Regions from separate parts of the Streptomyces sp. LX-29 genome, predicted to be linked through region 2. Evidence: riboswitches for the same ligand, from Rfam matches in the RefSeq annotation. Region 2 holds a riboswitch; the other holds the start of a gene.

Region 1 (3,200 bases), 2.8 Mb from region 2:
CCAGCGCCAGTCGAGCCACTCGACCAACATCCCGCCCGCCAGCACCCCGATCGCCCCACCGGCCGCCGAGACGGCGGAGAAGACGCCGAAGGCCCGGTTGCGCTCCGGGCCTTCGGTGAAGGTCGTGGTGATCAGCGCCAGCGCGGTCGGGGAGGCGATGGCGCCCCCGGCGCCCTGGAGCGCCCGGGCCGCCAACAGCCAGCCGGAGGTCTGCGCCAGCCCGCCGAGCAGCGAGGCGAACGCGAAGAGCAGCACCCCGTAGCTGAACACCCGTCTGCGGCCCAGGATGTCGCCGACCCGGCCGCCGAGCAGCAGCAGCCCGCCGAAGGCGAGGGTGTAGGCGTTGACCACCCAGGACAGACCGGTCGTGGAGAAGTCCAACGCGCTCTGGATGTCCGGCAGCGCGATGTTGACGATGGTGATGTCCAGCACCACCATCAGCTGGCACGCGGCGATGACGGCGAGTGCCATGCCCTTGCCGCCACCGCCGTCTCCGCGGCGCCCGGCCGTACCCGTCTGCGCCGGGCCCGCCGGGCGGGAGGTCGCCATGATCGTGCTCGGTCGGTCCTGCCGGGCCCACGCCGTCGCCCGGGCCCACGCCGTCGCCGCTCGGGGGGGGGCACACGCCCGTTCCCCGCGGCCTCCGCGCTCGTCCGTGACGGTCGAGCCGGCCCTGATCAGGGCTCCGGCCCCGACCGGGGCACCGGCCCTGATGCGGGCTCCGGCCCCGATGCGGGCGTCGACGCGCGGCGGCGCTCGTTACCCCCGACCGTAGACCCGCCCCGGGACGGCCACCAGTCGATCTTCGGGTGTCAGAGCCTCCTGGCCGCCCGCGCCAGTCGATAGGCCGCCAGGTCGCGCACGGAGATCAGCGGCATCAACCGACTCGCCGCCAGCCGGCTCAGGTCCTCGTAGCGCGCCATGCTCCAGTCCGGCTTGACCACTTCGCACATGGTGGTGACGCCGGACAGCCCGGCCAGCAGGGAGAGGTCGACGGCGGCCTCGGTGTGGCCGTCGCGCTGGAGCACCCCGCCCGGCTGGGCCCGCACCGGAAAGACATGGCCGGGCCGGCACAGGTCGTCCGGAGCGGTGGTCGGGTCGGCCAGGGCCCGGATGGTGCGGGCGCGCTCCTGCACGGAGATGCCGGTGGTGCCGCCCTCCTTCAGGTCGACGGAGACGGTGAACGCGGTCTCGTGCAGCCCGGTGTTGTCCGTCACCATCTGCGGCAGCCGCAGCTCGGCGGCGCGCTCGTCGGGGAGCGCCACGCAGACCACCCCGGAGGTGTGGTCCAGCAACTGCTGGAGCGCCTGCTCATCGGTGTGTTCGGCGGCGACCATCAGATCGCCCTCGTTCTCACGGGATTCGGCGTCGAAGACGACGACGAAACCGCCCTCGGCGAACGCCTCGATCGCCTGCTCCACCGCGAGCAGACGCTCGGTCGTGGCCCCGGCCTGCTGCGTCGTGTGTGCGGTCTGATCCACCACTGCCATGGGAGTGGCCCTCCTGCCCTTCCATACGGGTCTGCCAGGAGCGGGCGGGGGCGTGGTGTGGGATGTCGGAAGCCGGTGCCGCTCCCCGTCCGCCTGCGCAGTTCCGGGGATCGCGAGCACGGCCGACGCGATGGGCGGAGCCCCGGGCCCGGTTCTCGGCCGGACCGGCGCAGGGCGAGCCATCGCACGAACCTCGTGCCGCCGCGTACTTCCTACCATCCGGACTTTGACCGTCGGTCCCGGAGTTCCACCGGGTCAACCGGCCGATGGGTTCGGCCGGGTCGCGGACTTTCACCGCCGGTTCGGAGTTTCACCGACCCCGGAGCACGCGAGTACTCTGCGAGCATTTTGACACAGAGCCGAGAGGTGACGAAGTGTCAAGTATCACATCTCTCGGTGCTGAGTGAAGATCAGTTTGCTTGGCCACCAGGCCAGTTAGCGCCAGCGACGACCGACAGCCGAGGGCCGACGCGACGGATGGCCAGGCCGCCCGTCCGCTGCTGAAAGGCTGGCGTCGCGCGGGGCGCCGTCGTCAGGGGCCTCCGCCCGAGCGGAATGGAACCGAAAGGCTGAAGCGTGGGCGTGGAGACACCGGTCACCGAGGAGCGGAGCCCGGACCGATCGGCACCGGGGTGGCGGTCGGCGGGCGGGTCGCGCGCCCTACGCCTCCTGGCGCCGCCCGGCGGGGTCGGTCGGGCGCGTCGGGCGGCGGCCTGGGTCGCCGTGGCTCCGCTGACCGTGGTCAGCGTGGTCATGGGATGCCGGGCGGCGGATGTCGACGGAGTCACTCCGGTGCCGCAGCTGCTGGCGTTCCTGCCCTGGCTGCTGGTCCCCGCCGCGCTGGGGCTGCTGCTGGCGATCGTCGGCCGCTGGCCCGCCGGGTGTGTGTGGGCCCTGGTGGCGGGGGTCGTCACCGGGTGGTTCATCCAGCCGTACGACGGGACCGCCGCCTCCGAACCGCGGGGGCGGGTGGTCGCCAGGGTGCGGGTGTTGACGGCGAACCTGGAGTTCGGCCGGGCCACCGAGGGGCTGTTGGCGGCGCTGCGCGCGGAGCGGCCGGACCTGGTCTCCGTCCAGGAGTGCGACGTCCGCTGCGCGGCGGCGCTGGACACCCCCGCCGTGCGCCGGGCCTATCCGCACCGCAACGTCGTCATCGGCGGACCGGCCGAGGGCTCGGCGATCCTCAGCCGCTATCCGCTGACGGACGAGGAGGGGGTGCCGGGCACGCTCTCCATGCCGGGCTCGGTGGCCACCGTCGCCGGGCACCTGGTGCGGGTGCAGGTCGCGCACCCCATGCCCCCGGTGCCCGGGGGAGTGGACCTGTGGCGCACCGAGTTGGGCTGGCTGCGCGACCACGCCGCCGGACGCGGCAGCCTGCCGACCCTGATCGCCGGCGACTTCAACGCCACCCAGGACCACGCCGCCTTCCGCGCCCTCCTGGACACCGGGCTGCGCGACAGCGCCCGGCTCACCGGCGCCGCCCGCACCCCGACCTGGCCCAGCCTCACCGCCCCGCCGCTCGGCGCCCAGATCGACCACGTGCTGGTCAGCGAGGCGCTGTGGCCGCGCGCCACCCGCTTCCTGGACCTGGCGGACACCGACCACCGCGCGCTGCTGGTCGACCTCGACCTGCACGACCTACCCGCCGCCTCCGCCGCCCCGGCCCGTTAGCTGGTCCACCACCCAGCTCGCCTGACGGGTCACGTTGCG
Region 2 (3,200 bases):
GTGCGCTGCGGCGCGGCGCCTCCGGCGGAGCCGGCGAGATCGGCTTCCTCCCGGTGCCCGGCACCGGTGCCCTACCCTCGGCGACCGACTGCGGCGGTGGCTTCCACGCCCTGGTCGGCGGCGCCGCGGTCCGGGAGCTGGCCGGCGCGCACGGCTGGCCCGCGGCCGACGCGGAGGCGGCCGTCCGCGCTGCCGCCACGGCCGGGGCCCGTGGCGAGCCCTTCCTGGACGCGCTCGCCGCCCGCGTCGCGATCGGCGCGGCCGCGGCCTGCGCCGTGCTCGACCCCGGCCGCGTCGTCCTCGGCGGCGAGCTGGGCCGGGCCGGGGGCGCCGCGCTGGCCCGTCTGGTGGAGGCCCGGGTCGCCGGCATGTCCCCGTTGCGCACCGAGGTGCGGGCGGGAGAGCTGGGCGGCGAGGCCGTGCTGCGCGGCGCCGTCCTCACGGCCATGGACGCCGCCCAGAACGACCTCTTCGGAGCCCCCGTCTGACGCGGCCTCCGCTTCCGACCGGACGGTCGCGTCCCGCGGCACGGCCCGGATCGCGCCGCCTGGTCGCCGCGCCCGTGCCCCGGCACGCCGTCCGAATCGGCCCTCGCTCCCGCGCCGCCCCCGCACCCCCAGGCGTGCGGGCGGAGCTGGAGCGCACCAACCTGGCGAAGGAGGACGCGGAGCGGTGCCGCGCCGAGGGGAAGGCGCGGCTCGACGCCGTCGAGCGACAGTCGGCGGAGGAGCGGGACGCGGGCGGCGGCTCCGGTCCCCAGCTGCCGCTGGAGGCGGTTCAGGAGCAGCTCACCGCCCTGTGTGCGCCGACGCCCCGCACGAGCGGGGCACCCCCGAGTCCAGCCGGCTCCGCGAGCACGTCCGGACCGCCCACCGCGCGGCCGAGGACGACGGCGCCGTTCGGGCGATCGCGAAGGACGAACGGCATGAATACCTGACGCGATGTGTTCGGCATCGGCGTCTCACCAGGTGAACGGGTGAGAGAAGCCACACGGAGACCGCCTCCATCCGCTCGTATGAGCCGTGGCACACTGGTCGCGTACCAGTGACGTCAGCGCACTCCGGGGTCGGTGAAAATCCGAACCGGCGGTTACAGTCCGCGACCCGTCCGCAGCCAGCGGCCGGTTGACCAGGTGAAATTCCTGGACCGACGGTGAAAGTCCGGATGGGAGGCAGTGCGCGGCGGGCGAAGCACCGGTGCGTCGTCGTGTCGGCGACGGCTCGTACCCGCGCATGCGCGGCGGCGGTCCGCGTCGGTCGCGGCCGCGTACGTGTTGTGCGGCGTTCCCGCTTCTGTCGTTCTTCGACAGCCCCGGAGTCCGTGCCCGAAGAGGCAGGAGGACCCGGTGGCCACCGCAGCCGAAGCCCAAGCGATGCGCCGCGCCGTCGCGCTCGCCGCCCGTGGCCTCGGGCATACCAGCCCCAACCCGGTCGTCGGCTGCGTGATCCTCGATCAGGACGGTCAGCCCGTCGGCGAGGGATGGCACCAGCGGGCCGGGGGGCCGCACGCCGAGGTGCACGCGCTGCGCGCGGCCGGCGACCGGGCCCGTGGCGGCACCGCCGTCGTCACCCTGGAACCCTGCAACCACACCGGCCGCACCGGGCCCTGTGCCCAGGCGCTGCTCGACGCCGGGATCGCCCGCGTGGTCTACGCCGTCGCCGACCCCACCCCCGCCGCGACCGGCGGCGCCACCACCCTCGCGGCCGCCGGCGTGGAGGTGGAGGTCGGGTTGCTGGCCGAGGAGGCCGAGGCGGGCAACCGCGCCTGGCTGACCGCCGCCCGGCTCGGCCGCCCGTACGTGGTGTGGAAGTACGCGGCGACGCTCGACGGCCGCATCGCCGCCGCCGACGGCACCAGCCGCTGGATCACCTCGGCCGCCTCCCGCGCGGACGTGCACCGGCTGCGCGCCGAGGCGGACGCCGTCGTCGTCGGCTCCGGCACGCTGCGCACCGACGACCCGCACCTGGCCGTACGGGGCCGTGAGGGGGTCACTCAGCCGCTGCGGGTGGTCGTGGACACCAACGCCATGATCCTGGCGAGCGCCCGGGTCCTGGACGACGCCGCGCCGACGCTGATCGCCGTGTCCGAGCAGGCCGACACCCACCATCTGCCGGGCGTGGACGTGGTACGTCTGCCCGCCGACGACACGGGCCTGGGGATCCACGCCCTCCTCGCCGCCCTCCACGCGCGCGGGGTGCGTTCGGTGCTGCTGGAGGGCGGGCCCACGCTGGCCGGTTCCTTCGTCGCCGCCGGCGCCGTCGACCAGGTCGTGGGGTACCTCGCCCCGGTGCTGCTGGGCGCCGGGCGCGCCGCGCTCACCGACGCCGGAATCACCACCATCGCCGAGGCGTTGCGCCTCGATGTGACCGACGTGACCTGGTTCGGGCCCGATCTGCGCATCACCGCCGTACCCACCGCCGACACCGCCGTACCCACCGCCGGCACCGGCCACGACGCCGCGGACACCGATCCCGGCGCCACCGGATCCACCAGCACCAGCACCAGTACCGACACCGACTCCGAGGAGAACTGACGTGTTCACGGGCATCGTTGAAGAACTGGGTGAGGTCGTCGCCGTCGAGGACCTCGGCGACGCGTCCCGCTTCCGACTGCGCGGTCCCCTCGTCACCGACGACGCGAAACACGGCGACTCCATCGCCGTCAACGGCGTCTGTCTGACGGTGGTGGAGACCGCCGACGGTCAGTTCACCGCCGATGTCATGGCCGAGACCCTGAAGCGTTCCAGCCTCGGAGCCCTCGTCCCCGGCGCGCGCGTCAACCTGGAGCGCCCCATGCAGCTGGGCGGTCGGCTCGGTGGCCACCTGGTCCAGGGCCACGTCGACGGCACCGGGACCATCCTCGAGCGCACCCCGGCCGAGCACTGGGAGCTGGTGAAGATCTCGCTGCCCACCGGCATCGCCCGCTATGTGGTGGAGAAGGGTTCCATCACCGTCGACGGCATCAGCCTGACCGTCGTCGACGCCGCCGACGACCACTTCACCGTCAGCCTGATCCCCACCACGCTCGCCCTGACCACCCTCGGCATCAAGCAGGTCGGTGACCCGGTCAACCTCGAGGTCGACGTCGTCGCCAAGTACGTCGAGCGGATGCTCGGCCATGAGGGCCGCGACGGGCACGATACGAAGCAGAAGGAAGACGTCCAATGAGCGCCGCGGCCATCGACGGGCTGAACTGGCTGA

What was found. Region 2 has a riboswitch for FMN ahead of ribD (bifunctional diaminohydroxyphosphoribosylaminopyrimidine deaminase/5-amino-6-(5-phosphoribosylamino)uracil reductase RibD). Riboswitches for the same ligand answer to the same signal wherever they lie in the genome.
Region 1: linked by a shared signal. The riboswitch ahead of ribB (3,4-dihydroxy-2-butanone-4-phosphate synthase) and the one ahead of ribD (bifunctional diaminohydroxyphosphoribosylaminopyrimidine deaminase/5-amino-6-(5-phosphoribosylamino)uracil reductase RibD) in region 2 are both predicted to bind FMN.

Annotation. Positions count from the first base shown of each region.
Region 1 is NZ_CP089746.1:3,970,986-3,974,185, reverse strand. Features, by position in the region: gene LRS74_RS17080 (MFS transporter) at 1-471, opposite strand, end outside; gene ribB (3,4-dihydroxy-2-butanone-4-phosphate synthase) at 813-1,490, opposite strand; FMN riboswitch at 1,692-1,822, opposite strand; gene LRS74_RS17070 (endonuclease/exonuclease/phosphatase family protein) at 2,073-3,161, shown strand; gene LRS74_RS17065 (FAD/NAD(P)-binding protein) at 3,129-3,200, opposite strand, start outside.
Region 2 is NZ_CP089746.1:1,195,373-1,198,572, reverse strand. Features, by position in the region: gene LRS74_RS05245 (ROK family transcriptional regulator) at 1-488, shown strand, start outside; gene LRS74_RS05240 (hypothetical protein) at 623-937, shown strand; FMN riboswitch at 1,052-1,182, shown strand; gene ribD (bifunctional diaminohydroxyphosphoribosylaminopyrimidine deaminase/5-amino-6-(5-phosphoribosylamino)uracil reductase RibD) at 1,346-2,533, shown strand; gene LRS74_RS05230 (riboflavin synthase) at 2,535-3,167, shown strand; gene LRS74_RS05225 (nicotinamide mononucleotide transporter family protein) at 3,164-3,200, shown strand, end outside.